2 regions of the Bacillus sp. C1 genome follow, and region 1 is predicted to be linked to the other one. Evidence: riboswitches for the same ligand, from Rfam matches in the RefSeq annotation. Region 1 holds a riboswitch; the other holds the start of a gene.
The links. Region 1 has a riboswitch for S-adenosylmethionine ahead of ACX5JI_RS16275 (methionine ABC transporter ATP-binding protein). Riboswitches for the same ligand answer to the same signal wherever they lie in the genome.
Positions count from the first base shown of each region.

Region 2: linked by a shared signal. The riboswitch ahead of ACX5JI_RS17770 (hypothetical protein) and the one ahead of ACX5JI_RS16275 (methionine ABC transporter ATP-binding protein) in region 1 are both predicted to bind S-adenosylmethionine.

Region 1 is NZ_JBTMZT010000005.1:18,044-33,667, reverse strand. It holds gene ACX5JI_RS16300 (ArsA family ATPase) at 1-392, shown strand, start outside; gene ACX5JI_RS16295 (DUF3926 domain-containing protein) at 385-579, shown strand; gene ACX5JI_RS16290 (HXXEE domain-containing protein) at 629-1,117, shown strand; gene ACX5JI_RS16285 (MetQ/NlpA family ABC transporter substrate-binding protein) at 1,292-2,131, opposite strand; gene ACX5JI_RS16280 (methionine ABC transporter permease) at 2,152-2,817, opposite strand; gene ACX5JI_RS16275 (methionine ABC transporter ATP-binding protein) at 2,807-3,826, opposite strand; SAM riboswitch class I at 3,945-4,049, opposite strand; gene ACX5JI_RS16270 (cysteine hydrolase family protein) at 4,230-4,787, shown strand; gene ACX5JI_RS16265 (DUF4097 family beta strand repeat-containing protein) at 4,845-5,738, opposite strand; gene pruA (L-glutamate gamma-semialdehyde dehydrogenase) at 5,982-7,529, opposite strand; gene ACX5JI_RS16255 (TSUP family transporter) at 7,685-8,455, opposite strand; gene ACX5JI_RS16250 (CamS family sex pheromone protein) at 8,551-9,738, opposite strand; gene ligA (NAD-dependent DNA ligase LigA) at 9,755-11,764, opposite strand; gene pcrA (DNA helicase PcrA) at 11,779-14,013, opposite strand; gene pcrB (heptaprenylglyceryl phosphate synthase) at 14,026-14,715, opposite strand; gene ACX5JI_RS16230 (YgaP family membrane protein) at 14,968-15,348, shown strand; gene ACX5JI_RS16225 (hypothetical protein) at 15,495-15,624, opposite strand, start outside.
Region 2 is NZ_JBTMZT010000006.1:131,907-147,530, reverse strand. It holds gene ACX5JI_RS17835 (hypothetical protein) at 1-23, opposite strand, end outside; gene ACX5JI_RS17830 (SMI1/KNR4 family protein) at 514-996, opposite strand; gene ACX5JI_RS17825 (HNH endonuclease) at 1,021-1,179, opposite strand; gene ACX5JI_RS17820 (NETI motif-containing protein) at 1,261-1,461, opposite strand; gene ACX5JI_RS17815 (MFS transporter) at 1,445-2,641, opposite strand; gene phaZ (intracellular short-chain-length polyhydroxyalkanoate depolymerase) at 2,762-3,664, opposite strand; gene ACX5JI_RS17805 (MarR family winged helix-turn-helix transcriptional regulator) at 3,854-4,270, shown strand; gene ACX5JI_RS17800 (MFS transporter) at 4,285-5,484, shown strand; gene ACX5JI_RS17795 (serine hydrolase domain-containing protein) at 5,580-6,845, shown strand; gene ACX5JI_RS17790 (DUF2269 family protein) at 6,926-7,441, opposite strand; gene ACX5JI_RS17785 (group-specific protein) at 7,788-8,141, opposite strand; gene ACX5JI_RS17780 (NAD(P)H-dependent oxidoreductase) at 8,138-8,713, opposite strand; gene ACX5JI_RS17775 (SWIM zinc finger family protein) at 8,730-9,125, opposite strand; gene ACX5JI_RS17770 (hypothetical protein) at 9,405-9,665, opposite strand; SAM riboswitch class I at 9,769-9,867, opposite strand; gene ACX5JI_RS17765 (hypothetical protein) at 10,001-10,192, shown strand; gene ACX5JI_RS17760 (YwiC-like family protein) at 10,227-10,949, opposite strand; gene tnpB (IS200/IS605 family element RNA-guided endonuclease TnpB) at 11,149-12,273, opposite strand; gene ACX5JI_RS17750 (ECF transporter S component) at 12,697-13,401, opposite strand; gene ACX5JI_RS17745 (ABC transporter ATP-binding protein) at 13,374-15,035, opposite strand; gene ACX5JI_RS17740 (energy-coupling factor transporter transmembrane component T) at 15,008-15,624, opposite strand, start outside.

The DNA.
Region 1 (15,624 bases):
AGAAATATAAAGCACTAATCCAAGATAGCTTCGAGCCACTTCCGATTTATGAAGCTCCAATGTTTGAACAAGAAGTTGTTGGTTTACCGATGTTAGAGCGTGTAGGGAATGCTTTATTTGAATCCGACTCTTCTCCTACTGAAGTAAAATTTAATGGTCGTACACAATATGTAAAAAAAGATGGCGATGAATATATCTTTGTTCTCTCTATCCCATTCTCTGATAAAAGTGAACTATCCTTAAACCAAAAAGGTGATGAACTTATCATTCGCGCAGGTTCTTTCAAACGAAACATTACGTTACCAAAAACATTGACACATCTATCCATTCAAGGTGCAAAATTTGAAGGAGATGTACTAAATATTCGCTTTGGAGGTGCGGTTCATGCATGAGGAGTTGCTAAGACGAATCATTCGGAAAAAAGTAGAAGTTGGGATGTATATACTAGATGAACTACCGATTCCTGTTCAACAATCAGCTAAGAAAATTCTAAATATCTTACAAGAAGAGTTTTCTTCTTGTACACAAGAAAAAACGCAAACTACGAAAACCAACTTGCAAAGTATTACTATTGAATAACAATATAGGAAGCCCTCTCCTTAGGGGCTTTCTATTCCTGTACTCGGAGATGATTTATTTGATTCAAACACTTAAAATTAAACATGTATCTACCAATATTATGGTTTGGGTTATTCCCTTATTATTTTTCATTCATAATCTTGAAGAATCTATTAGTATGCCTCAATATCTGGCTAATCAATTCTCTATCAAATTCATAAATACTCATCAATTTCTACTAGCAATTTGTATATTAACAACCATTGTTCTGCTCTTTATCATTCTATACCAACTTCATGTTATATCGTCTATTTACTGGATTATTTTCATACAAGGTGCTATTTTCTTTAATGCGGTTCAACACATGATTTTATTTTTCGTTCATCGCTCATACAATCCTGGGGTAATATCAGCATGTATCATTGTACTGTTTTCCCTCTATTTATTCTCCTTAATAAAAGTTCAAAAAAAGAAACTAGTCTTTACACTAGTTTTTAGTTTACTCTCCTACCCTGTCGTGATTTGGATTACCTTATTTTTAGCTAGTTTCTTTACCTAATTAAATAAAAAAGACTAGGAAAACTCCTGGTCTTTTCACTCTACCTAACAGACATTGGATTTCTTTATACAGAATTGGAAGGTACAAAATTAGGGTATCGTCTGTTAGGTATGATTATATGTTGAACGAGCTAACAGCGGAGGGGTTCTCACCATTAGTCCGTTAAACCCAATTTTATTTTACGATTTTTTCAAGCTCATCAAGTGAAAGATTTACTGAAATCGCACCATCTTTTGTTTCTTTCTTCACTGCTTCTTCTACTTCTTTTGAATGATACAATTCAATTACTTTTTTGATTGTTGGATCATTTTTGTCTTTCGTGCGAGCTGCGAAAATATTAATATATGGCTTCGCATTTTCATTTTTTGGATCTTCCAAGAAGATAGGATCTTTCACTGGATTTAAACCAGCTTGCCCCGCAACACCATTGTTAACGACAGAAGCTGCTACGTCTTTTAATACACGTGGTGTTTGCTGCGCAATTACCGGTGTAATTTTTAATTTCTTTGGATTTTCAGCAATACCACTTGGATCTCCAAATAAGCCGAAATCTTTCTTGAGCTTTAATAATCCCGCTGCATCAAGAAGTTTTAGTGCACGCGCTTGATTCGTTGGATCATTAGGAATTGCAATTTCTGAACCGTCAGGAATCTCATTTGGTTTCTTATACTTTTCAGAGAATAGTCCCATTGGTGCAATTTGCGTTGTTCCAACAGATGTAATATCTAACTTATGCTCCTTTTTAAATTGCTCTAAGAAGGCAATATGTTGGAATGAGTTCAAGTCGATATCCCCATCAGCGAGTGCCTTATTAGGTGTTGTATAATCCGAAAACTCTACCAGTTTAACCTTAATTCCTTCTTTTTCAGCCTTCTTTTGCAAGACAGTCCAACTGTCTCCATCTGTTCCAGTTACACCAACGCGAACCACTTTCTCTTTCGCATCAGCTCCGCAACCGCTTAATACTGATGCGCTAACCAAAGCTGATAAGGCAAATGCTAAAATTTTTTTCATTTCTTTTCCCTCTCTTCCTCTTATGATCTACGTAAAAATATTTTCGCAAAATAATTTCCTAAGTTTTGTGCAATTTGTACAAGAAGAATCAGCAATACAACCGTCACGAACATAACCGATGTATCAAAACGTTGATAACCATATGTCATTGCTAAATCACCAAGGCCACCGCCGCCAACAAGACCAGCAACTGCCGAAAATTCAATTAAACCAACCGTCATAAACGTCACGCCTAAAATTAATGGCGCTAGCGCCTCTGGAACAAGAATTTCAAAAACAATTCTGAGTGGCGACGCTCCCATCGCCTGTGCTGCTTCAATTACTCCCTTTGGAACCGAAACAAGATTTGTTTCTACCATTCTTGCAATTCCGATGGAAGCGACAAGTGTCATTGGAAAGATTGCTGCCGCCGTTCCGATTGTTGTTCCAATAACAGTACGTGTTAAAGGACTTAATGCTACTAAAAAGATAATAAATGGAATCGGACGAATCGTATTAATAACAATATTAAGAATAGAAAAGACCAGTTTATTTTCTAAAAAATTCCCTTTTCTTGTAACATATAAAAGTAAACCTAGAGGTATACCAAGTATTGTAGCAAATATAAGGGTTACAATTACCATTAAGAGGGTATCCCCTGTCGCATCTAAAATACGGGGCCAAAATATACTCCAATCAACTCGCATGAGCTTCTACCTCCTTCAGCTGCACTTGTAGTCTTAAATGTTGCAATGCTTTTTGAATTTCTTTTTGTTCACCTTGCAGCTCTACAAGAAGATTTCCACATAGAATACTTTGCAGTTCAATAATATTTCCGTAGAGTACATTGACGTCTACATTATAATTTTTAGCAATATACGATAATACCGGTTGTCCGGTCTCTTCACCAGTAAATGTTAAGCGATATATCTGTCCACCATTTTGAATTTTCGTAAGAACACTTTCTGGTAAATGGTCATTAATAACAGAACGGACAAAATTTTGTGTCGTCTTTGTCTTTGGTTTTGTAAAAACATCAAATAATGTTCCTTCCTCTATTACCTTTCCTTTTTCCATCACGGCTACACGATGACAAATTTCTTTCACAACTTGCATTTCATGGGTAATAAGGAGAATTGTTACATTATATTCCTTGTTTACTTTTTTTAACAATTTCAAAATTTCTGTTGTTGTTTCAGGATCTAATGCCGATGTTGCTTCATCACAAATCACAATATCTGGTGACGTTGCAAGTGCTCTCGCAATCCCTACACGTTGCTTCTGACCACCTGAAAGCTGCTCTGGATAATAATTGGCTTTATCTTCTAACCCAACAAACCTTAACAGCTCATTTACCCTTTCTTTTATCTCATTCTTTGGCAATTTCGCTAATTTTAATGGGTAAGCGATATTACCGAACACAGTTCTTGAGTTAAATAAATTAAAGCTTTGAAAAATCATCCCGATTCTTTGTCTTAGCTTTCGTAACTCTTTTCCTGATAAAGACGTAATATCTTTATCATCTATTAAAATCGTTCCTGACGTTGGACGCTCCAACATATTCACTAAACGTAAAAGCGTACTTTTTCCAGCACCACTAAAACCGATAATGCCAAAAATTTCACCTTGTTTAACCGATAATGTTACATTTTCAACAGCATGAACTGGTTGACCACCTGATTCATACACTTTACTTACATTTTCAAAAGAAATCATTTTCTTCCCTCCTATTTGCTGTAATAACTCGGAGCAGGACCATGAGGCAAAATAAAAAGTGCCCTCCTTCTTATCCGTAAAAAATAAGAAGAAGAGCACTTATATACTCGTTCGCATCTTCTCATCTTCCAAGCTTTTATAAGCTTGCTGGAATTAGCACGGTATTAAAAAATCCGTTGCTGAGGTATCACAGGGCCAGTCCCTCCACCTCTCTGGATAAGAGTGTATCGATTTAATTGTCATTTAATTAATTCTTATTATAAAACTCAGAAAAGTGAGAGTCAATGAAAATATTAGAAAATAACACTTTTATTTTTCATTAACATTATGAAAAGGAAAATATCCCTTTCTAATTGAATAACATTACATGAATACGAAATGAAAATGGAGGACGATAAATGATATGAAAACAGCCCTTTTACTCGTTGATATTCAAAATGATTATTTTCCAAATGGCAAAATGGAACTACGTGGTGCCGTTGAAGCTAGCGAGTATGCAAGTCAACTACTTCAGCATTTCCGAGAAGTGAACCAACCTATTTTTCATATCCAACATGTATCTATGAAAGAAACTGCTACCTTTTTTCTTCCTAATACAGAAGGTGTCCATATTCATGAAAATGTTCGCCCTTTACAAAATGAAACTGTGATTCTCAAACACTACCCAAACAGTTTTCGAGAAACAAATTTACTAGAGCAATTACAAAACTTAGAAATTGAACATGTCATTATATGCGGGATGATGACTCACATGTGCATTGATGCCACAGTAAGAGCCGCTTTTGATTTCGGTTTTCGTTGCACGATTATACACGATGCATGCGCAACAAAAGATCTTCTCTTTAAAAATGCTACCATCCCTGCTGTCTATATCCATAATACAATTTTAGCAAGTTTGAACACCGTATATGCAGATGTTATGAGCACAGAAGAGTTTTTCAACTTAAGAAGTCTCGTCTGAACTAAAAAAATCATGTCTTCCTCAATTGAAGACATGATTTTTACTGTTATTCACAAACTATCGTAACTTAAAATCCCCCGAACTTGTTTTTACTTTCACTTTATTTTCTCCTGCTCCCTTTATTCCAATCAATTTATGCTTTGATTTCTCTTTATATAAAAGATCTGTAATGTCTAGATCCGCCTTACCAGAACTCCCATCAAATTCAACTTTTAAAGATTCAGGAATATCATCAAATTTCATCTCAACATCCCCACTGGATGTATTACATTCTATCTCCCCTTGCAAACTACGATCATTATACTCAACATCCCCCGACGATGTTGTGAATACGGCTTCTTTAGTATGCAAACCATCTACACTAATTTTCCCACTACTGGTTTTCAATTTCACTACTTCAACTTCACTTTTGTCTGTCTCAATTGCTCCGCTAGACGTTTCAACCGTTAATTTCCCATTTATCTTCGCATGTAATAGTGATACATTTCCAGAAGAAGTGTTTAATTCGGCTATCTTTGTTTCAATTTCCTTCGCTACAAAATCTCCTGATGATGTAATTACTTTTATATTTTCATATAGTTTTTTGGGAACTTTCACTTGTAATTTGACTCCTGTAGTAGTCCCAGTTTCCCAACCAACAGAATTTATACCTTTACTAAATGTAACATTCAATCTATTTTTTTCTTCTTTCACCCCAAATTTATATTTATCTACTAGCTCTTTGCTTATCTCTCCATCCAGTAACACTTCAATATCTTTTGAATCAACTGCAACAATTTCAACATCTGCTGCCGAAGTCTTTACTTCAATTTCATCAATCTTCTCACCAGCCACCGTTTCTTTTTTATGAATTTCAGTTTTGTTAAAAGCTAATCCGAAAACAGTCATTGCACCAACACCAATCCCTCCAATAAAGAGCAATGATAATGCAATTAGAATAATCTTCTTCATATAATAGCACCCCCTTTCTCTTATTTTTTCTTATACCTTCGATACAATTATTAAAAATTACGATCCATATAAATTTTATCATTCAGTACTGTATATTATTCACTACCATCTAATAATAGGGATTTTTCAGAACATTTCATATTCTATACTATCATTTACCATAATTTGTTACAAGGTGTGGTTACAAAAAAAATAAAAAAGACCTTCACCACTCTGGGAAGGTCTTTCTCACACTTCTTAAACTTATAATGTTTCAGAAGTAGTTTTTCCTTGCATGTGAAGTGCGATATAGTCAGGTCCACCAGCTTTAGAGTCTGTACCAGACATATTAAAGCCACCGAATGGTTGGTAACCTACGATCGCACCAGTACATCCACGGTTGAAGTATAAGTTACCAACATGGAAGTCTTCACGTGCTTTTTCGATATGTTCACGGTTATTAGAAACAACAGCTCCTGTTAAACCGTATTCTGTATTATTTGCAATTGCAAGCGCATGATCGAAGTCTTTCGCTTTACAGAATGCTACTACTGGTCCGAAGATTTCTTCTTTCATTAAGCGAGCATCTTCCGCAACGTCAGCAACGATTGTTGGTTGGATAAACCATCCTTTAGAGTCGTCTCCTTCTCCACCTGCAACGATTTTACCTTCTTCTTTGCCAATTGCAACGTAGCTCATTACTTTATCAAATGCAGCTTGGTCATTAACTGGCCCCATGTTTAGACCTTGTTCAGCTGGGTTACCCACAGTTAATTCTTTTGTTAATTCAACAGCACGATTTAATACATGATCGTATACATCTTCATGAATTACTGCGCGAGAACAAGCAGAACATTTTTGTCCTGAGAATCCAAATGCAGATGCAACGATAGATTTTGCTGCTAATTCAAGATCTGCTTCTTTATCAACAACGATTGTATCTTTACCGCCCATTTCAGCGATAACACGTTTTAACCAAATTTGGCCTGGATTTACTTTTGCTGCGCGTTCGTAAATACGAATACCTACATCGCGTGATCCAGTGAAGCTAATGAAACGTGTACGGGGATGATCTACTAAGTAGTCACCAACTTCAGAACCACTACCTGGAACGAAGTTTACTACGCCAGCTGGCAAACCAGCTTCTTCTAACACTTCCATAAATTTCGCTGCTACTACAGGAGTTGTACTAGCTGGTTTTAGTAATACTGTGTTACCAGAAACTACTGCAGCTGTTGTCATACCCGCCATAATTGCGAATGGGAAGTTCCAAGGAGAAATGATAACACCTACTCCTAATGGAATGTAAGAGAAACGATTATATTCAATTGGACGGCTTTCTACTGGGATACCGTCTTTTAATTTCAACATTTGACGACCATAATATTCCATAAAGTCGATTGCTTCTGCTGTATCAGCATCCGCCTCATTCCATGGTTTACCTGCTTCTTTTACAAGAATAGCAGAGAACTCATGTTTTCTACGACGAACGATTGCTGCAGCGCGGAATAAAATGTCTGCACGCATTTCTGGTTTTGACTTTCTCCAAGTTTGGAATGTTTCATCCGCCACTTGCATCGCTTTTTCAGCTAATTCACGGCTTGCTTTTGAAACACTACCCACAACTTCTTCTTTATTTGCAGGGTTTACAGAAACGATTTTCTCGTCTGTAGTGATCTTTTCTCCCCCGATAATTAATGGATAGTCTTGTCCAAGATAAGATTCTACTGTCTTTAAACCTTCTTCAAACGCTAACTTGTTAGCCTCTACTGAAAAATCTGTAAATGGCTCATGTTTGTATGCTACTACCATTCTTTTTAGCCTCCCCTTAGAAAAACGTTTACATTTTACAACATTATTCTACACGATAATTTAGATTTATTCAAATATTCCTAGACTTATATTTTAAAAATTAATTAATTTTTAAAATATAATAATTAAAAAAAGCTTCATACGTACGTATGAAGCTAAATAATATGAGCATATTCCATAATGTTTTTTCCAATTAATAGAATTGTTACTAATAAAAATAAAGTACGAACATATCCAACACCTTTTTGTACAGCAAACTTCGATCCTAAATATGCTCCTAAAATCATAGATAATCCCATAATAATACCGTATTCAAAATGAATAATATCTAAAAATAAAAATGTAATTAAAGATACAATATTACTAACGAAATTCAAAACTTTTCCAGATGCAGCTGCTCGAATAAAATCCAAACCAATTAATAAAAATGCAAAAATTAAAAATGATCCTGTCCCCGGTCCAAAAAATCCATCATAAAATCCTACAATTAAAATAACGAAGTAAAACATTAATGTTTTTCCTTTTGTCATCTTTTTATAGGTGGAGACACTTCCCCAATCTTTTTTTACAATAATATAAATTGCAATAAATACCAACATAACCAGTACAAGTGGACGTAAAATATCTGGTGGAATAAATTTTACAACTAAAGCTCCCAAAACAGCCCCAATAATAGTTAATGGGATTAACTTTCCTACTATACGAAAATCAACTTTTTTTGAACGGATAAAATAAATTGTACTTGTTAATGACCCCATCGTCGAAGCTAACTTATTTGTCGCGATTGCCGAAGCTGGTGGTAAGCCTACAAACATAAGTGCTGGAAGTGAAATAAGCCCTCCTCCCCCAACAACCGAATCAATAAATGCGGCCAAAAAACCAAAAGCAACGAGTAATACAATAATCTGTAAACTTAACTCATCCATGTCTTTTCTCCTTACCCCTTTTTGTTCACAACATTAAAAATTATAACAAAATTACAGCAAAAAAAAAGCCATTCCAAAGCGGAACAGCTTTTTTCTTAATCTAAAATTTTCACAAATGGTTCATCTTGCTTCGCATCACGAATAATGATTGCTTCTGGGCGTTCCACCGATTTAATGGTCACCTGTACTTTCACATAATTCGGGAAGTATTGCATAACAAGTCCTGCAACATATTGCGTAAATCCAATTACTTCTGCTTTTCCGTTAAATTGAACCGGAATATCTATCTTCATTTCTTTTAATTGATCATCGTTATAAAACCCTGTACCAACTACAGCTGTATAATCACCTTTAAAATACTCGCTCAGTTTCGCTTTAAAGTTTTCTACAGTTGTATAGTCTTCACGTACATCTGTTTTAGCTGATTCCGAAGGGAACAAGTAATATTTTTCATTAATTGCTTTCCAATCCCCTATGCTTTCACTACCTTTATCTACTTGCACGTAAGATACAAATTTCCCTGGTACGAGTGTCGATTTCGGTCCTTGACGATAGATCGCAAACGTAATTGGAACTTTTTTCGTGTCTGGATTTTTCTGTAACACTTTCAAAATTTCTTGTGCCATTGGCTTAGCCTTTTCTAGCATCTCTTGTTCACTAATTTCCGTTTCACGCGGGTACCCATGTTCTTCAGTAAAATAATGAACTGAGTTCATTGCAAGGCCAACCACAATGCCACCTAATTCGACTTGATCGCCATTTTTTTTATAATAATCATGCTCTAAAATATTCGAAAGATACATTGGTGTTTTTTTATTTCGAACCTCTAATGATTCTGAGCCTTCTTGTAACATTGGATTCAATCCAATGTTAGGAACTTTCACTGCGTCTTTTTTCAGACCCTCTTCTAACTCTTTTTGCTCCGCATCTGTACGCTTCCTCTTTACAAGCATTTGAACTGTTTCTTTATCTAAATATTTACCACCTTTGAATAGATAATCCTTTGTACTAAACGATTCTTTCGCAATACGCATTAATCCAGTTTCAAATTCATCTATATCTAGACGACTATTTAGTCCCTGTACAACTAAGCCACGTGCAGAACCTGGATCAAATGGCACTGTTGTTTTATAATAATCCTCAGAAATAGAATATTTCGGAACAATCGCTTGTTCTTTTGAGTTCCCTGACTTCTCAACAACTTTTTCTTCTTTTTTTATGCCTGTACTACATCCACTTACAAGTAGACCTAGACTTAATACCGCTAACGCTATTTTTTTCATGGTAAGTTTGCACCTCTTACTTATTCAGCTCTTGTAAGAACCTCTCTTCATTCCAAACCTCAATATTATGCTTCTCTGCTTGTGCTAATTTTGATCCTGCTGCTTCACCAGCCACGACTAAATCAGTACTCTTACTCACACTACCTGTTACTTTTCCACCTAGCGCTTCAATCTGTTTCTTCGCTTCGCTTCGGCCCATAATTTCTAGTTTCCCTGTTAGAACAATTGTTTTTCCAGCGAAATAAGATTCGACATTTTGTAAATCAGCACGTTTTAAACCTTTATATGTCATATTAACGCCGTACTCTTTAAATTGTTGTACCAATTGTAATACGTCTTCATTATCAAAGTACGTTACGATTGATTGGGCCATTTTCTCGCCAATTTCATTAATCTCTTTTAACTCTTCTTCTGTTGCTTTTACAAGATGGTCCATCGTTTCAAAATGCTCAGCTAACGTACGTGCCGCTTTAGCGCCAACATGACGAACGCCAAGACCAAACAATAGACGCTCTAGCGAATTTTCCTTAGACGCTTCAATTGCCTGTACTAATTTAGAAGCTGACTTTTCACCAAAGCGCTCTAATTGTAACAATTGCTCTTTCGTGAGTGGATACAAATCTGCAAATGTTCGAATATAATCAGCTTCAAAAAGCTGTGTAATAACACGCTCTCCAAGTCCATCAATATTCATCGCATTTCTGGAAACGAAATGAATGAGTCCTTCACGAATTTGTGCTGGACAGGCTGGATTAATACAGCGAAGAGCTACTTCTTCTTCTAAACGAACAAGTTCACTATCACAAGCCGGACAATGAGTTGGCATATGATACTCTTCTTCTTCACCTGTGCGTTTATCAAAAATAACGTTAACCACTTCTGGAATAATGTCTCCAGCTTTTTTCACAACAACGTAATCACCAATTCGAATATCTTTTTCACGAATTAAATCCTCGTTATGTAAAGATGCACGACGGACAATTGTTCCAGCTACTCGAACTGGTTCAAGCTCTGCAGTTGGTGTCACAACACCAGTACGTCCTACGCTTAGTTCAATACCTGTTAATCTCGTTACGACTTCTTCTGCTGGGAACTTATATGCAATCGCCCAGCGAGGGCTCTTCGCTGTTGTTCCTAAGTCTTCTTGCAACGCTACATCATCTACTTTAATTACAATCCCATCAATCTCATAATCAAGATTTGGGCGCTTTTCTTGCCATTCTTCTACATAAGCGATTACGTCGTCAATCGTTTCGCATATGCGGCGATTTGGATTCGTTTTAAATCCAAGTTCACCTAAAAAATCCAATGACGCGCTATGTGATGCAATTGTCTTCTCTTCTACATCAGCAAGACCATACACAAACATAGACAAATTCCGCTTCGCAGCAACTTTCGGATCAAGTTGACGGAGTGATCCTGCTGCTGCATTACGTGGATTTGCAAAAACAGCTTCACCATTTTGCTCTTTCTCTTCATTTAATTTCACAAATGAACGCTTGGGCATATATGCTTCGCCGCGCGCTTCCAATGTTACTTCTTCTTTCAAACGAAGGGGAATCGCTTTAATTGTTTTTAAGTTTTGCGTAATATCTTCACCAGTTACACCATCACCACGTGTTGCCCCTTGAACGAAGCGTCCTTTTTCATAATGAAGGGAAACAGCCAGACCGTCAATTTTTAGTTCGCATATATATCTTACATTCAAACCATCAATTCCTTGACGTACCCTGCGATCAAAGTCACGTAAATCTCCTTCATTAAAGGCATTTCCTAAACTTAACATTGGTGATTTATGCGTTACTTTTTCAAATATATCAAGCACTGCTCCCCCAACTCGAACAGTGGGAGAGTCTTCTGTTAAAAATTCTGGATTCTCTGCTTCTAATTTTATAAGCTCCTGCATATCGCGGTCATATTCCGCATCAGAAACAGAAGGATTGTCTAATACGTGATATTGATAATTAAATGCATTTAACATATCACGAAGTTCTTCTATACGCTGCTTTACCTGTTCTTTTGACATATCCTTATTCCTTTCTATTGTTTCGTTACAGGTGCAAATTTTGCTAATAAACGTTTAATACCAATCGGGCTTGGGAATGCAATATCTAATTCTTTTGCATCTCCTTCTCCTTTTACACTCACAACTGTACCCACTCCCCATTTTTGATGGGAAGCTTTATCACCTACAGCCCAGCCAATTTGCTCTCCTCCTGTTGTTTTCACTGCCGGACGTACAAATGCCGAGCGAGAACGTGTTGTCATTGTCGTCGCGCTAGCCGTTCTTCCTTTTGCACTAAATGTTTCACGCTTTGGTGCTGTTTCATTTAATGGCTCTAATAACTCCGTCGGAATTTCTGAAATAAATCGAGAAGCTGCATTCATATTTGTTCTACCAAATAAAGTACGCATTTGAGCATTTGATAAATATAACTCTTCTTCCGCACGAGTGATACCTACATAAGCTAAGCGGCGCTCTTCTTGCATTTCATCTTCTTCCATAAGAGAACGAGTATGCGGGAAGACCCCTTCCTCTAAACCAATAATAAAGACAACCGGGAACTCTAGTCCTTTTGCCGAGTGCATCGTCATTAAAATAACTTCTTCACCCGCAGTTGGATCTTCATCTACACGATCTATATCTGCAACAAGAGCTAAATCTGTTAAGAAAGCAACAAGACTCTTATCTTCACTTTGCGACTCAAATGTTTGCGTAACAGATAAGAACTCATCTAAGTTTTCAAGTCTTCCTTCAGCTTCTAAAGAACGTTCATTCTTTAGCATGTCACGGTAACCTGTTTTTTCAATCACTTCTTCTACTAGTTCTGTAACAGATAAGTATTCTTGCATGTTTACCCAATTGTGTAATTGACTTGCGAATTCTTTTACTGCTTTTGTGATTTTGGCACTTACTCCAACATGCTCGATTTCATCCATTGTAGCCGTTAATGAAATCCCATTTTGTACACCGTAGTTAATGATTTTATCGATAGACGTGGCACCGATTCCGCGCTTCGGCATGTTAATAATACGAGCAAAACTAATCTCATCATCTGGATTTGCAATTAAACGTAAGTAAGCCAAAATATCTTTAATCTCTTTACGATCATAGAACTTAATGCCACCGACGATTTTATACGGAATATTGGACTTTAAGAAAATCTCCTCGACCATACGAGACTGCGCGTTCGTACGATACAGAACCGCAAAGTCTGTATATTTCCGATTTCCCATTTGAATTTCATCGCGAATTTTTTTCGCTACAAAATATGCTTCATCCTTTTCCGTTGCAGCACGGTAATACGAAATCTTACTTCCAATTTGATTGTCTGTCCATAATTTTTTCGGTTTACGATTTGAATTTTTTTCAATGACGGCGTTAGCTGCATTTAAAATATTTTGTGATGAACGATAGTTTTGTTCTAACAAGATAACTTGTGCATTTTCATAGTCTTTTTCAAATGACAAGATGTTAGAAATATCCGCACCACGCCAGCGATAAATAGACTGATCAGAATCACCAACAACACAAAGATTTTTAAAACGAGCAGCTAATTTCTTTACAAGAATGTATTGTGCTCTGTTCGTATCTTGGTACTCATCAACATGAATATACTGGAATTTACGCTGGTAGAATTCCAATACTTCTGGAATTCGCTCAAATAAATGAATCGTCGTCATAATTAAATCATCAAAGTCTAATGAATTATTTTTCAAAAGACGCTTTTGATATTCTGTATATACATCGCTTATTAATTTTTCAAATGGATCAGCAATCGAAATTTGCTTTGCGTATTTATCAGCAGATAACAATTCATTTTTTGCATTGCTAATGCCAGAAAGAACAGAGCGTGGATCAAATTTCTTCGGATCGATGTTACGCTCTTTCATAATTTTTTTCACAACAGTAAGTTGATCACTTGCATCTAAAATCGTAAAGTTACGATTAATCCCAATGCGGTCAATATCACGTCGTAAAATACGCACACACATTGAGTGGAACGTAGAAATCCAAATATCTTCTGCTTCCGGGCCAACAAGCGTATCGATACGCTCTCGCATTTCACGAGCTGCTTTATTTGTAAAGGTAATTGCTAATACATTCCACGGTGCTACACCTTTCTCACCAAGTAAATATGCGATGCGATGCGTTAGCACACGCGTCTTACCACTACCAGCGCCTGCCATTAGTAGAAGTGGTCCGTTTGTTGTTTGTACTGCCTTTTGTTGCTGCGGGTTTAAACCATTTAATAATTTATCAGTTATACTCATATGTGCCTTCACCTACTCTCCTTTTACAGCTTTTACTGTTTGTAACGCTGCTTTTATATCATCATAAATTACATTTCCAACAACGACTGTATCAGCATGCTGAGCCATTTCTTTTGCCTCTTTTGCATTTGAAATCCCCCCGCCGTAATACAGCTGCGCTTGTTGTAATTCAGCTTTTACATTTTTAACAAGTTCAACATCGCCGTAAGTTCCACTATATTCCATATAGAAAATCGGCAAGTTCAGAAGCTTGTCCGCCATACGTGCATATGCAATTACATCATCTTCTGTTAGATCACATTTTGCTTCTGTAAGCTTAGCTACTTTTGCTTCTGGATTTAAAACGCAATATCCTTCCATGAAAATTTCATCCCAGTTCATAATATCCCCAAATTCTTTCAATGCTTCATGGTGAATTCCCGTTACCCATTCTACTTTTTGGCTATTTAAAACACTTGGGATGTAATAAAAATCAAAACCTGGTGTAAGTGCTTCAATGTCAGAAACCTCTAACACGCAAGGAACTGCATATCTACGGATGCTCACTAACATATGTAATACATTATCTATCGTTACTCCATCACTTCCGCCTACAATTACTGCGTCTGTTCCAGATTCACAAATCATTTCTAAATGCTCATCGCTTAATTCCTTATTTGGGTCAAGCTTAAATACATGTTTCCACTGTGAAATGTCGTACATGAAAACACCCTTTCTTTTATCTAATCACCTTTATGTGCTTGTTTAAAAAGGAGGTTATCTTGACCGGACTTTTTAAACTTCCTTTTATGCATTCTTACATTATAACAAAAAAAGACACCTATACACACGCCCAATCCAACATCTTTTTCACCGTCAAATGTTGGATTACATATCGCAAAACTTACATGGAATAATAACAACTGAAATAGCGTTTGCTATTTCTAAGTTAATGAAGAAGGAGTGTTTTCATTGATGAAGCAAAACATCGGAATACTGAATGCTCTAATTCGAATTACACTCGGTTTTGTCGCGCTAAGTTGTAGTACAGCGAAACTTACACGTAAACCATGGTGCACTTGGTCAAAGGTTTTACTGTGGCTTGGTGCGATGAAAATTGCAGAAGGAATTTTGCGTTTCTGTCCTATTACTGAAGCATGTAAATTAGGGAAATACATGAACTTTGGTGCCGTTAAAATACCTAGCATGGATTTTACTAAAAAAGGACATGCTAAACAAGAAGAAGTAAATCACACTTCCAGTCCTGACGCACAGCAGTCAAAAGGAAGTTATGATGCTTCTGACAAAGAGATTGAGTCAGCGATTGAGGAAGTAATCCTGGCAAAACCGCTTTGAATCATTTGTCACGATGTAAGATGCTCTCAAAGAGACTTAGCTGCTGCAGTGGGCGGCTAAGTCTTCTTTAATTTATTGCCGTAAACCAAGAGGTCACCTGAAATTTCTACTTTTAGGTGACCTCTTCACTATTTTACATATCATAATTATTCATTTTTATTGCCAAACATTTTATCTATTGATTTTGAATTTGCAAGCAATGCTTCTTGTAAATTTTCATCAGAAACGATTTTATAGTTACCTTCCTTATCTTTCTTTAAATTTAGTGTAACTTCA
Region 2 (15,624 bases), on a different contig from region 1:
GCTTTTAGGCCTGCTAGTCTCACTCGGTAAAGCGTAATATTTTTTCCATCTTGGAATGATTGTACTATATTTGAATAAAAAAAATTTCCCTCATTCACTTTTTGTGAATAAAGCCAAGATTAGTTGTTAATTTAATCCCTTTTATATTTTTCTCTACAACTGTCATACACTGTACATAGCCGTTACAAGTCATAAAAATTACTGTAAAAATTTTAACACTTGGTGCATTTATAAAATTGTAATGAACCCTTTAAATTTTATGCTTAAACGCAACAAAGCACTTGTTGCCTTTCGTAGACAATCAAGTGCTTTAAGTTCATATGTTTTTTAAGTATCATTAAATTTCACTAGTGATTAAATTTGTAAGTTTTATAGTACAGTATGACACCTTCCATATGTCATGACAGGTGTTACGTTAAAACTTACAATCTTGTACGAGTTCATTAGTTTCCGCGTCCATTCTATGTCTTTATATTCGTCTTCCAGTAAAGTGTCATATTACTTACAAAGTCATTATAACCAGTTGTATTGTAGTACCGCTAAAAACTCAGTAAAGTTATCCACTATTTTATAAAACACTGGTTCAAACTCTTCTGACTCTTCATGAGACCATACGCACACCGATGGATTCTCTTTATTCCCTCTAAAATCCAAGCATACAAAATCCCCTGCAAATATGCTAGCTATCGGTAATACCTCTGCACCTAGTAAATCTTCATTATCAGTTAATCTTTCCTCTATCTGTGAAAATACAACATCAATATCATAGATTCCTTTAGGGTTATTTCCAATATCATCCAGCATACATAAAAACCTTTCTATCGCATAACTACGATTATCACATACAAATGTAGCTCCTTCAACTTCTGCACCATTATACACTTTAATAAAATCCAAAAATGAACCTGGTAGTTTTAATCTCCAAAAATTTTCATGTTTTTTTATTAACTCTTCTGAAGGTAATGGTTTTACAATAGTATCCTGTTTTATTTTCATATTTTTACCTCTTTCTTTAGTTTACTATCTAGGAGCATAGGCCCACATTCCAGCCGACCTTCCACCATTGTGAATCATAATATTGTGTATTCCAAAAGGAACCAACTCCATTTTCCCCGGTACTTCAGTATGTTGCCAAGGTTCTGGCCTATACTGCACATCCATCTCTTTTCCATCTCCCACTGATTATTAGCCCTCACCAATCGGGCTTTTACGGGCAGTTCATGTAGGATAAAAAAGAGAGGTCATTTTCACGACCTCTCCTTACTTCAACTTTCCTTCAAATACAATTTTTCTTCCACATGGTTCTACAACCGTTTGTCCATCTTTCTTTACTTCATGAAAGATTGGCTCTTCCATGCGGCGAGAAGGTGCATATCCTTCTTGTTCCATACGTGCTAAACAGTCTGTAATTGTTTCATTCCCCTGTACTTCAAATTTTTTCTTATTAGGTTGTTTTGTCATGCCCTAACCCACTTTCTAGTTTTCTTGATGCGAATTGATTTTTCATATATGTGATATATAGAAGCGCAATGATTGCCATTATTATCATAACCGCTATAAAAAGGCTTGTATACTGTATTTTCTCTATAAATACGCCCCCTAATACAGGTCCCATAATACTTCCTATACTAAACGCAATTCCGGACAATATATTTCCAGCTGGCAGTAAGTGTCTTGGTAATAAATCCGTCATAAAGCCAAGCCCTAAAGAGAAACATGAACCGATCACCATTCCAGCTAACAGCATACACCCAAATACAATCCAATAATATTGATCGAAAAAAGCAGCAAGTAAGAAAATGATTGTACTTATGCTGAACGTCCATGTTAAGATGCGGTCCCTTCCATACTTATCACTTAATATACCAAGCGGAATTTGCGTAATAATTCCACCAACTGCAAATGCTGGTAATAAGAAGGAGACATCAGATACAGACCAGCCTTTTCGGAGTGCATATACAGGTAAGTTGCTATTTAACATCGCTTCTAAAACGCCGTACGCTAAAGGGCCCATAAGCGCAATCCACGCAAGAGAACATACTTGTTTATAACGAGAAAGTGATGACTCATTTTTCTTTCCCGCATCATCTTGCTCTGGAAAGGCGTTTTTGGTTGGAAGTAATAATAGCCATCCAATTAAACAAAGAATCGTTGATACAATAAACGGCGTTGCAAGACCGTACTGAACAGTGCTCGCTAAATATGGTCCTACGGCAAAACCAATCCCAAAGAAGACTCCATATATAGATACTTGTCTTCCGATTTTACTAGGGTCAGCTGTTGTCGTAATCCATGTTTGCGTTCCGACATGTAACATATGATCACCTACACCAACTAAAAAGCGAAGGACAAACCATGCCCAAAATGAAAATGTTTGTGTAAAAAAGAATAATGAAATAATAACGAGAAAGCCCCCGATTACAATAATCGGCTTCATCCCAAACCGCTGCATCGGTTTTTCAAGCCATGGCGAAATAAATAAAATTCCAATGTATAACGCCGTTGCATGAATCCCGTTAAAGCTAGAACGAATTCCTTCTTGTTCAAAAATCATTGCGATTGCTGGCAAAAGCATCCCTTGCGATAGCCCAGAAATCGCAACAATTCCAACCATAATCCAAAATGTAAATCGTGTTGACATCCGCTTCCCTCTCCCTTTACATGTTCACCAGCCTTCATTATAAACTGTTTAACCAAGTATGTATAACCATATAAAAAGAAGTTAGAAAAATCCCGCTAACTTCTTTTTATATCGTTCAGCTTATCTATTTTCCAACCAATTTGTAACATGCTTTATAAATACATCTAAACAATCAACAAATGGAGAATGTCCACAATCTTCTAGTATAACGAGAGTAGCATCAGGAAGATACTTTGCTAATTCCTCTCCAACGACTTGCGGGACGACATAATCCCGATCTCCTTGTACGACAAGTGTAGGCACTTGCAAACGGTGGATATGTCCATTCCCTGGTACAACCCCATTATGTTCATCCGAAATATTAAATGTAATCAAAGCGTAGTTCACATCTACAAAATTACGCTGCGTTAACATATCATCTAAGTACTTTTCATAACGCTCTGGTTCTGGTTTGTTATGTGTATAAATGAGTAAGTCCCATACTGTTCGATAATAGAACTTGTTCATATTTTTAATGGCATCTAGTACAGGAGCGATTTGAACAGGATCTTGCGCAATTTCTTCTTTTGTTTTTAATAACGTAGATGTGATAGGTTGACCATTTATATCTTTTTTGAAAATAGGATATCCTTTCATTCCAACTGATTCAACCAAAATCAAATTTTCCACGCACTGCGGATGACAAGCTGTAAACTCCATCGCAACGCCACCACCCATTGACCACCCCATGAGTGAAAACTTCTTCAATTGCAATTCATCTATAAATAATTTCACATCATCAGCAAAGTCTCGCAATGAATCTATCGGTTTATGATACGTTGATTTTCCAAAACCTCTTAAATCAATGGCGTAAATATGATATTCATCTTGTAATTTCTCAATGACTAAATCCCAATGCTGCGAGGATGTCATATTCCCGTGAATGAGTACAAGGACTTCTTTATTTTCCCTTCCAATTTCTTGGTATGCGATCGTCTCTCCGTTTGATAACGAAACAAATTCCATTGCTATAGGCTTAATCATCTCACGTTCCCCCATTCAAGTTTAGTAGAAAGAAAATTCAGAACACAATTTTAGAATACCATATAGAATGTATGTTCTCAACAGAAACAAATCACGATTTTTTTACATAAAACAACATGTCTATCACTAGACAATTCTGGTAAAAAGGTATATAGTTAGCTAGGTAACTAATTTGAAAGGATCAAACAAATGGACGAAAAACAGCATTTTTTTCACATTGTCAGTCAAACTTCTCGAAAGTTTACGAAAAAATTTAACGAACGAGTGTCACCAACAGGTTTATTTAGTGCACAATGGGCTGTCATTTTCCGAATCAATCAAACTGGACCTTGTACACAAACCGAGTTATGCCAATACTTAAACGTTGAATCTCCAACAATGACTCGCACATTAACGCGTATGGAAACAATGGGATGGATCATTCGAACGGAAGGAAAAGATCGCCGTGAAAAGCTCATTTCACTATCAGAAACAGCACTGGAAATGATTCCAGTATGGCAAGAGGAAGTTGATACTTTCGAAAAAAAAACGTTGCAGCATATTGATGAAGACGATTTGCAACGAGCATTTCAAGTGCTACAAACTATTATTAAAAATTTAGATTAATTGGAGGGATAACGATGCAAAGTGAGAGACTTTGGACGAAGGACTTCCTTGGAACTTGTTTTAGTAGTCTGTTTCTCTTTTTAACGTTTTACATGCTTATGACTACCCTGCCCGTCTATGTAATAGACGGATTGAAAGGAAAACCGGAAGAAATTGGTTTAGTCGCAACTGTATTCCTTATTTCTTCTGTCCTATGCCGTCCGTTTACTGGAAAATGGCTTGACGATTTAGGAAGAAAGAAAATCTTATTTATTTCTCTTTCATTATTTTTAGCTGCTACCGTCATGTATTTCGGTGCACAAAGTTTATTTTTATTACTTGCCCTTCGCTTCCTTCACGGGATTGGATTCGGAATGGCAACTACAGCAACAGGTACAATTGTAACAGATGTCGCACCGCCACATCGACGCGGTGAAGCACTTGCCTATTTTGGCGTTTTTATGAGCCTGCCGATGGTAATCGGTCCTTTTTTAGGTTTAACAATTATTTCGCATTTTTCATTTACATTTTTATTTATCGTTTGTTCTATATTTTCATTATTAGCATTTTTATTAAGTTTACTTGTAGATATTCCGCATGAAAAACCTTTAAGTAAACAAAAACGTGAACGAATGAAATGGAAAGATTTAATTGAACCTTCTTCTGTTCCAATCGCTCTTACAGGATTTATTCTTGCTTTTTCTTATAGTGGCATTTTATCTTTCATTCCTATTTACGCAAAAGAAATTGGCTTAGGGGAAGTTGCAAGTTACTTCTTTATCGTATACGCACTTGTTGTTGTGCTTTCTCGTCCATTTACAGGCAAGATATTTGATCGTTTCGGTGAAAATGTACTTGTTTATCCTTCAATTGTTATTTTTACAATCGGAATGTTCACCTTAAGCCAAGCACAAACGTCATTTTGGTTCCTTGGTGCAGGTGTATTAATTGGTTTAGGTTATGGAACATTAATTCCAAGTTTCCAAACCATTGCTATTTCCGCAGCTCCGAACCATCGACGCGGTACAGCAACAGCTACGTATTTTTCATTCTTTGATAGTGGTATCGGGTTTGGTTCCTTCATATTAGGTATCGTAGCTGCACAAACAAGCTATCATAATATGTATTTCATCGCTGCCATTATCGTTGCATTTACATTACTTATTTATTACTTCCTACACGGAAGAAAACAAAAGTTCAAAAAGCAACGTACAGATGGAAAGATATCAGCTTAATATTCATAAGGAAAGTAAACTTCTCTGTTTACTTTCCTTATTTTGTATTTCTAAAAAAATGAGCGTATACTTAGAAATAACAAGGAGGGCCATATATGAATGTAAAAAAATCTCCACTTTTATTGCTTGTACTTACACTATTGTTTATCGTAACTGGGTTTGGATTTGCCTTTTTCAAACAAAATAAGATCTCCCCTTCTAAAGAAAACGTCACAAAGGTAAATTGGTTACAAGATCCCTACTTACGTTGGTCATACACTCATATGAAAGAATTAGCGTTCACAAGCGAAGTTAAAAATAATCCTAAGCAAGTCTCACCGTTCCCTACTGCATTACAAAGTTTAGAGGATTTTTCTGTTAAAAAGGTAAATGGCGGCAACGTACCTTTAAAGAAATTATTAGATGATAATAAAACAGACGCCTTTGTTGTTATACATAACGGAAAACTCGTTTACGAACAATATTTTAATGGATACAAACAAAATGAGCCACATGGAATGGCTTCTTTAGCTAAAGTATTTACTGGTGCGCTTATACAATCATTAGCCGAAGAAGGACGCATCGATGTAAATCAGACCGCTGACACATATGTTACAGCATTACGAAACACTCCATTTGGGGAAGCAACAATTCAGCAGTTAATGGACATGAAAGTATCTGCTGAGTATCCTACACATGGATATATACAGAACGGACTAGAAAATCAAGATGCCCAATTATATTTAGCTAGTAATATTCTTCCTCGTGGTAAAAACTATAAGGGCCCCATGAAAATTTATGATATGTTGCAAGAAGCAAAAGAAACAGCTCCACATGGAACTACATTTTCTTATAATAACGGTTCATCTGAAACGCTCGGGTGGATTATACGGACAATCACTCACAAATCATTAGCAGAAAATGTAAGTGAACGCATTTGGTCTAAAATAGGAATGGAAGAAAATGCGTATTATGTTACGGATGAAACAGGAGTTGAACAAGCAAGTGCTGGTTTAAATGCGACTGCAAGAGATATGGCCAGATTTGGGCAATTGATTTTAAATAACGGCCGCTACAATGGCATGCAAGTTCTCCCTTACTCTATTTTAGAAAATGTAAAAAGCGTAGAAGAAGGAGAATTACCAATCGGGCCAGGTGCAACCATTTCTTATCATAATCAATGGTGGATTCCTCATAATGAACAGGGCGCATTTGAAGTATTAGGGAGCTATGGACAAAACCTCTATATCGATCCAAAAGCAAATATGGTGATTGTTCATTTTTCTTCAAATGCTGAACCAAGTGGTGATGTCCATTCTACTTATTCCAATATGTACGTAGACATCGCAAAACACTTACAAAATTCCGATACGCATTACTAGTATTAAAACTAAATAATAAAAACAGGAAAGCATGGTTAAATATCATCACGCTTTCCTGTTTCAATTTGCAAAAATACATCTTAACTCTGTTGTTTCAATCGAAGTTTTTTCTTTCTCCACGGTTTTAAATAGGAAATAATGAATATGAAAATCGTAACGGCAACTTGAAAATAGACCGCATATTGTCTTATCTCATGATTTTGAATGAAAACGGGATTGCTTAAAGCGAATTCTTTTTGCGTTTCCAGTAATTCCATATTCGTTACCATCAATTTGTCTATTATAAAAATCCCAACAATCGTTTGGATGATATAAAGAACAAATTTCACTCCAACCCATCTATGTTTAAAAAATCCCCAATTGGTGAAAAAACCGTATGTAAAACCAATTAGTAAAGTTCCAATTGCTCCCCACCTGACAATATTATCACTAATTGCGATAAGGGTTTTATAGCTGAGATAGGACTCTTCATATTTTGTCATATCAATATGAAGATTGAGCACCAATGAACTCAAAATTCCCCCAAAGAATAATACTACTAAAAAAACGTGGATCATTTTCAGCCACTTCATGCCATTAGGGCCTATTTTTCTCACTTTCTATACCTCCAAATTACTCTATTGCTTTTCAGAAAAATACCTCTATATGTTATTACAAAAGGTATCGCCCCTGTATTGATCCTACTCATTTTAATAAAAACAAAATCACTTTATAATGTGCCATGGTCTGAATTGTCCCTACTTCTATGGTCTTATTTTTAAGATGATAAAGGACCTTATATCAAATTCCCCCAAAAATAACAGCCCTGAAAACGTTTTGATTTTACAATAAACACAAGAAAAAGAGCCATTTAATGATATGGCTCTTTTTCTCTGTACGTCGACTCATAACGATATAACTTCATTTTATACTAGCTTTTTTATATAATAACTATAGTAATAATCATTCATTTTCTATGCATCTCATTACATTTCGCCATGCATCACATGAAAGGTTTAATGTTCTATATGTAAATACCGTCGTACAAACCTCTTCAATCATTGATGGATGATTTCGTAAAAAATCCCATCTTAATACTTTCGGTACATCATACATGTTGTATTCTTTACTTTCCTTAATAATCTCATCAATTTCCCGTTCACATATTCCCCTTACTAAATAATCCGCTCTTAATTCTTTATATACCTCTTTAAACGTTTCATTGTGACGTTTCAATTGAAGTAAACAAACGATATACGTGCGAAACAACTCATCATTTCGATTACAGCATTTCATTATCGTTTCTACTTCATTCATAGTTTTTTAGCCTTTTCTTGTATTTCTAAAAGCCACTTTTCACGTTTTGCAGCTTTACTTGTTTTTACAGACTGAAAGGCAGAACGTTTTATTTGGCGTATACCGCAAAATCGCAAAATACCCTTCTTCATAATGACCCAATCAGCGGAGCGATATAAGAGTGCCGCGTACCAGAGCGGTGAATCTAATGTATTAATAACCCATGCAGTTTTTCCAGTGAGCAGTCCTTTCGGCATAATCCCTTCATATGTATATGCAAACCCCGACACAAAAACCCGATCAATAAATCCTTTTAAAATAGCTGGCATTCCCCACCACCATATCGGATAAATAAAAATAAAAGAATCTGCCTCTTTGATCAAGTTTCTATATTTCTCTGTCTCTTCTTCATATGCTAAATCACGTCTTCTCTTATCTTCATTAAAAATAAGTACTGGGTTAAATTGTTCCTTATACAGGTCGAGCAATGTAATAGAATGATTCGTTTCTTGAAGTCCTTTTTGCACATGTTCTAAAATGGATGCATTGAAACTAGACGGATTGGGATGTGCATATATGATTAGTACATTCATCTCCAAAAACACCCTTCTAAGATTTAAATTTATCTTCCCTCAACATCTTCTCGACAATCATTACATCTTTAGAAGTTTTTAATAATCTTTCCATAATGATTAACAATTCTTCCTTTTCTAATGTTTGCAACTTCTCTCTCACATTCTTTTCTCCAACACCTTGAATTTCATATATAACTGCCGCCATATGCTTACAATCATTTTCATAAGGACATTCACAACTACTTCTCTTAAAATCTACAAGATCAATGATTACTTCATAATTTCCGTAATTCCCTTTCACGAATGCAAATACTTTATCGTTATGTATTTCTACATCCTCGACATATCCTTCTTCATAATATTCATATCCTCTATCTATAATGTGCCTAGGAATCCATTCTTTCATTTCCTTTACTAAAAAGGCATACATCACACTTCCCCTTCCTTAAATTCCCTTTTGACTTCCTTTCGCACTTCGTGATATTCTATTACATGTCAAGTAGCAAGCCTATATGACAAAACGACTGACACCTATTCGGCGAAGGTGTCTCTTTTCGTTTCGAGCCGAACGAAGTGCCTCTTTCAGGGCATATTCAACTTTTGACACTACACACTCAACACCATTCCCTTGTATCAGGCTGCTTTAGCAGTCTTTTACTCTACATACATTTCTAATTTTCAAACAAATTATACCATAAAAAAAGAGAGCCTAGCTCCCTTTTCTCGCCTTATAATATACCCCTTTTTCAGCATAGAGATATTCTTCATCAGCTAAAGTAATTTTCCCATCCAGTTTTAATTCGTCTAATAACCTCGATAAATAAAATTGATGTAACATTTTTTTCGTGAATTTTCCCTCATGATGCGAAACGATATGTTCTTGAATATCTAATAATGATATTGGTTTATCTTGCTCCATCATATATTCATATACTGCATTACGCAGTTTTACGTATTTTTCAAGTGTCACAGTACAATTGCAACCCCTTTCTTCTTATTCTGTTGTTTTTAGAATCGGTTTTTTCGTAATAAAAAAACCTCTTCGATAAGAAGAAGTTACGTATTATATCTTCGTCTTATCTCCCAGAACAAATATGTTCTGCTGGAATTAGCACCTGCATCGCGGTTGCCGGGTTTCATCGGGCCAGTCCCTCCACCTCTCTGGATAAGAAAATATTCACTTTAACATTTACTATAAGCTACTTTTATTATAATTGTCAAATAAAACAAAGTAATTACAATGAAGTTATATTTTCTTTTCTCACGCTCATACTAAAATTGTATGTACAAAAGGAGGAATTTATGATGGATAAAAATGCCCGTGGTTATGTTCAAGATTCATTCCACTCATTGCAAGGAGCGAAAAACTGTTTGGAACAAGCGTTACAAACTGTTGAAAAGAGCGATAATCGGGAACAAATTGAACAATCTCTACAAGCCGTGGAAAATGCATTGCAAAAATGTGATCATACCGTTCATATTTTAGAACAAAAATGAATGTTGCCCATCTCTTTATGAGATGGGCAATACATCAAATGGCATACTGCAGTAGTATTGCCGTCGCAATTAAAAAATATACGGAGTTAACGATTTCTAAAACGCCAACTTTTAATATAGATATTTTTTTACCATACAATACAATGGCACGAACTAAACTCGGGATAAAGATAAAAGACAACCATGGATTTACTACGAAAGAAGCGACAATTAAGAAAATATGATATCCCCATGAAACATAACGATAAATCGGATTATTCTTTTCACGTATCATTGTTTTCACATAAAAGGTACTACCTAAAAAGTATAGAAAGGAAATACCCGCAATTCCAATAGCTATTCCATCAACTGTTTTCATCGAAAAATAATAACTGATTAAACCGCCTATACAAAAAACAAGAATTGCACAAATATCATTTACTAACGCTCGTTCCTTTTTCTGACGAGCAAAGTATATATTTACGATAAAGAGTGGAATCATCATAAATGCGAATAAAAGAATTTCCCATTCATATAGTAAAGATACAATCCCAAAAACACATGCAATCATAAAGTACATCATTGCTGCATGTAAAAATTCTTTCTTTCGTGTTTGCTTCATGTACATTAAAAATGGATATGTCGCTAAATAGATAAATAACCAAGCGATAAAGAGTGGAATATGATAAAACGTAGGCTTACCAAGTAGTACACTAAGTAAAAATGGAATCAGCAGCATTCCCCATGCGCCATGCTGCTTTGGAATAACTAACTTCATGAATATGGCATCTCCTCTTTGAAAATCTTTCTCATTTTCTATTATACAAAAATCACCATACAACAATTGCAATATATTAAAACAATTCTTTGACATTTTTCAAACGAAAGTACCATTTTGAACTACCCACCACTTAACACCCTTACGGACTGTTTGGAGTGGGGGATTCCTACGAACACCAAAGTATCCTTCGGTTATCTTAGTAGGCTAACCCCGTAGTCCCTACGGTTAGAAGTCTTACGGCTTCGTTTTTAAGGTTTTGTCCTGCGTTAATATCTCTGTCGTGATGCGTGCCACAAGAAGGGCAATCCCATTCACGAAGATTTAGATTTTTAACGTCTTTGTTTTGGTAGCCACAACAAGAACATAGCTGACTAGAAGGGAATATTTTAGATACAACAACAACTTGTTTACCGCCCCATTTTGCTTTGTATGCAAGCATGCTTCTGAATTGCGACCAAGATACTTCACTAATTGCTTTCGCTAATTTATGATTCTTCAGCATATTCGACACTTGCAAATCTTCCATACCAATGATGTCGTGGTTTTTGACAATTTCGGTAGAGATTTTTTGCAAGTAGTCTGTTCTTGCGTTGGTAATTCGTTCGTAGATTCTTGCAACCTTGATACGTTGTTTGTTCCAATTTGAAGAACCTTTCTCGCGTTTGGAAAGAATACGTTGTGCATCAGCTAACTTCTTTTCCAATGTACGAAACCATTTAGGATTCGTGAAAACTTCTCCTGTGCTCAAAATAGCAAAATCTTTTAATCCAACATCTACACCAACAGATGATCCGGTTTTAGGTAACGCTTGTATTTCTGTTTCAACTAACAGTGATACAAAGTACTTGCCACTTGGATTACGTCTAATCGTCGCATGTAGCATGCGACCATGTACTTCACAACTTTTTGCAAAGCGAACAAGACCAAGTTTTGGTAGCTTTATTTTGTTGGCTACAATGGCAATATTTTCGTTGGTGTGCTTGGTTGTGTAGGACTGTACTTTGTTCTTTTTAGACTTGAGGCGTGGTGCATCATTTTGCTTCTTAAAGAAACGGTCAAACGCATCTGCAAGATTTCTGACAGATGACTGTATTACAATACTATCTACTTCTTTTAACCAAACAAATTCTTTCTTCAGTTTAGGAAGTTCTGCTGAACATGTTTCATACGCTAAACCCTTTCCTGTTTCCTTGTATGTATCGTTCCATTTAGAAAGGAAATAATTAAATACAAATCGAGAACAACCAATTGTTTTATTGATTAAAATTGCTTGTTCTTTGTTTGGATAGATACGGAATTTGTATGCTTTATTGACAATTATGACTTTCACCTCCTCACGCGTTATAACATACATATTATATATTTTTTTCAGGAGTGAAGACATGGAAAAACAAACAGTAGTATTACGATTTCCTAAAACTCCTTTATAGAGAATAGACGCATACAAAGAGAAAAATGGTTTTGATACTCGTACGCAAGCGCAAGCTATTTTCATTTATTACAAGTAGCACTCGAACAATCGGACAATCGAGATAGTAAATCGCCATCCCTTGTCCGAAGGCGATTCATCCCCCGCTGATTATTAGCCCCCATCAATCGGGTATTTACAGACTGTCCGCAAATAGCGGAATAAAAAAATGCTTCTCACCAATGGTAAGAAGCATGAAAGAGGCAAACGAATATGTAAGTCGCGATCCTACGTTATATTTTTATGCTTTATGATATTTGCTTATGCTTTGTTTCCTTAAGATAATAGCTCATTATCGTCTAAAATCCCATATTTCTTTTTAAATCTCGTAATAATTCTAATCCATGACGAGCTAAACAAAACAAGAAAAATTACATTTGAGAGCGCATGAGCTAAATCAAAATAAAAACTTGCAACGTAATAAGCAATAAAGTCTTTCCATGTTAATCCTTCTAAAAAGCCAAGTATCCCCCACAAATTCATAATCCAGCCAAAAACAAAACCGGCTATAAATCCATAGATAACTCTCCCCCATAACGTTCTCATTACAAATGTGTTTCGAAGTAAACCAGCTATAAAACCTATCATTCCCCAAGAAAACATTTGCCAAGGTGTCCATGGCCCTTGCCCTAAAAATATATTAGATACAAGTGCTGCCGTTGCGCCAATCATAAAACCTGTCTCACTTCCAAAAACAATTGCAGATACGATAATAACAAAAGAAGTTGGTTGTACACTCGGCAGAAGAGAAAATGGAACACGACTAACTGCTGCTATTGCTGCTAAAACAGCTACAATCACAATTTCACGTGAAACAAATGCTTTCTTTTCAAATCGTATATAAAAAGGGAACATAATAATGAACAATACAAATAAACTACACCAAATATAATATTCATCAGTTACAAAAGATGTAAACAAAAGTGTACTGATTACAATAATGAAAATAAGTGTTATGAGAGCAACATATCTTTTGGACACACTTTATACACATCCTCCCACGTTAATGCATACGGTAATTGCTTACGAATAAAACGATTAATAGATGTTGTATAAAAGAAATTACCACTAAAAAATTCCTTTGGTGCATCATCCATAATTACTTTTCCGTCAAATAGCATCATACAATGATCCACATATTTAGCTGCAAATTCAATGTCATGTGTTGCCATCACAATTGTCGTTCCTTCCTTTTGTAACGCTTGAAACAGCTCCCCTAATCGTTCCTTTTTCTCTGGATCCAGCCCTTTTGTCGGTTCATCTAGTAATAATAAACTTGGCTTCGATAATACAGTTGTGCATAGTGCAAGTAACTGTTGCTCTCCCCCACTACAATCATGCGGATGACGATCGCGAACTGCATGAAGCCAAAATCGTTTTACCATATCTTCTGCAATTTCTTTCCCTTTATCATCATATAATTCCTTCGCTCTTTCAAAAACTTCATCCCACACCGTTTCAAATGTAAAATGATAGTACGGATGTTGCGATACAAATCCGATCCTTTTAAACCGTTCCTTTGAATCCATTTTATGAATCTCCGTGCCGTTCCACCTTACTTTTCCTCTTCTAGGTTTATGTAATCCTGCCAATACGCTTAAAAGCGTTGATTTTCCAGTACCATTTTTTCCGACAAGCGCAGTCCACTTCCCATGCTCAATCGATAGCGTTACATCCTGTAAAATAAACGAGCTATTTTTTTCATATTGAAATGATACATGCTTTGCTTGTAAAATCACTTCTTTTTTTTCCGGTTTTGATATAACCGATTCTTCCTGTTCTATAGGTAATTCAGAATGTATTTTCATTTGTGCTTCTCTTACCGTAAAAGGGACTTTTTCTACACTCCATTCTAAAAACAATCTTGGAATTTGAGGGATAAACGGTCGAAATTCTTCTAATGCCCACATGTTTGATACAACATGTTGCGGGACTCCATCATATATAATTTTCCCCGCATTCATAAACACAACTCGAGTTGCTTGTGGAACAACTTCGTCTAAACGATGTTCACTCATGATAATAGTAATCCCAAGCTCTTCGTTAATCCGTTTCAATAATCCTAAAAAATCTTTTGCTGCAATGGGATCAAGTTGTGCTGTTGGTTCATCAAGTAACAATAATTTAGGCTGTAAAACAAGAACCGCTGCTAAATTGACCAGTTGTTTTTGTCCTCCCGATAATGTATGAACAGATTGATGTAATAAATCTTGAAAACCTAAAAAACTAATTAATTCAGCGATCCTCTTTTGAATGATATTTGTCTCTAAACCAACATTTTCAAGAGAAAATGCCAATTCTTGAATAACCGTATCCATAACAAGTTGATTTTCCGGATTTTGAAATACCATTCCGACTTCTTGCGCTGACAATAAGTCCGGTATCTCAAGTAATGAAGTTCCATTATAATACATGCTACCTTTGCGCTTTCCAATCGGAAGTAATTCTTTCTTAAAATGTTTCAAAAGTGTTGTCTTACCACACCCTGAGCGCCCAGCTAGTACAACAAATTCACCTTGAGACACCGTTAAAGAAACATCTGTTATTGCTTGTACTGTTTCATCTGCATACGTAAAAGCTAAGTCTTTTATTTCTGCATGCGCCACCATAACCATTCCCTCCCTTCCATTATGATTGGTAAACTAATAAATAGTAAAAATAAAACGAATAGGATTCTATCATATTGCTGAAACAGAAGTGATTCCACTCTCGGATAAATTGATAATTTACCACCACCGTAATAATTCAGTACAAAACAGCTTAGTAATACAATCACTAAACACGCAAGTATATACCAATCTTGCCTTTCCATTCGATACCGAATGTACGTACTACGCTTCGTCACTCCAAACCCACGTGCTTGCATAGAATCTGCCGTTTGTAACGCATCTTCTAAAGAACAGACAAGCAACACCTGCAAAAGTTTCATGCCATTTTTGGTTCTTTCTATAAGTGAGCCTGAATCTAGTTGCACACCTTTTGTTTTTTGAATAAGTGTAATTTGTCTTAAACGCCGAATAAATAAAGGAACAAAACGCATTGTGATCATTGTTAATAACGCAACTTTCGGGGAAACCCGTGAAAATAAATACAAAAATTTATGACTTGAAACAATGTCATTGTAGGAAATAAATGTGAACATAATCGCAAGTAACAATAACCCCATTGTGAATCCATACACGCACGCTTCTAATGTAATTCGAT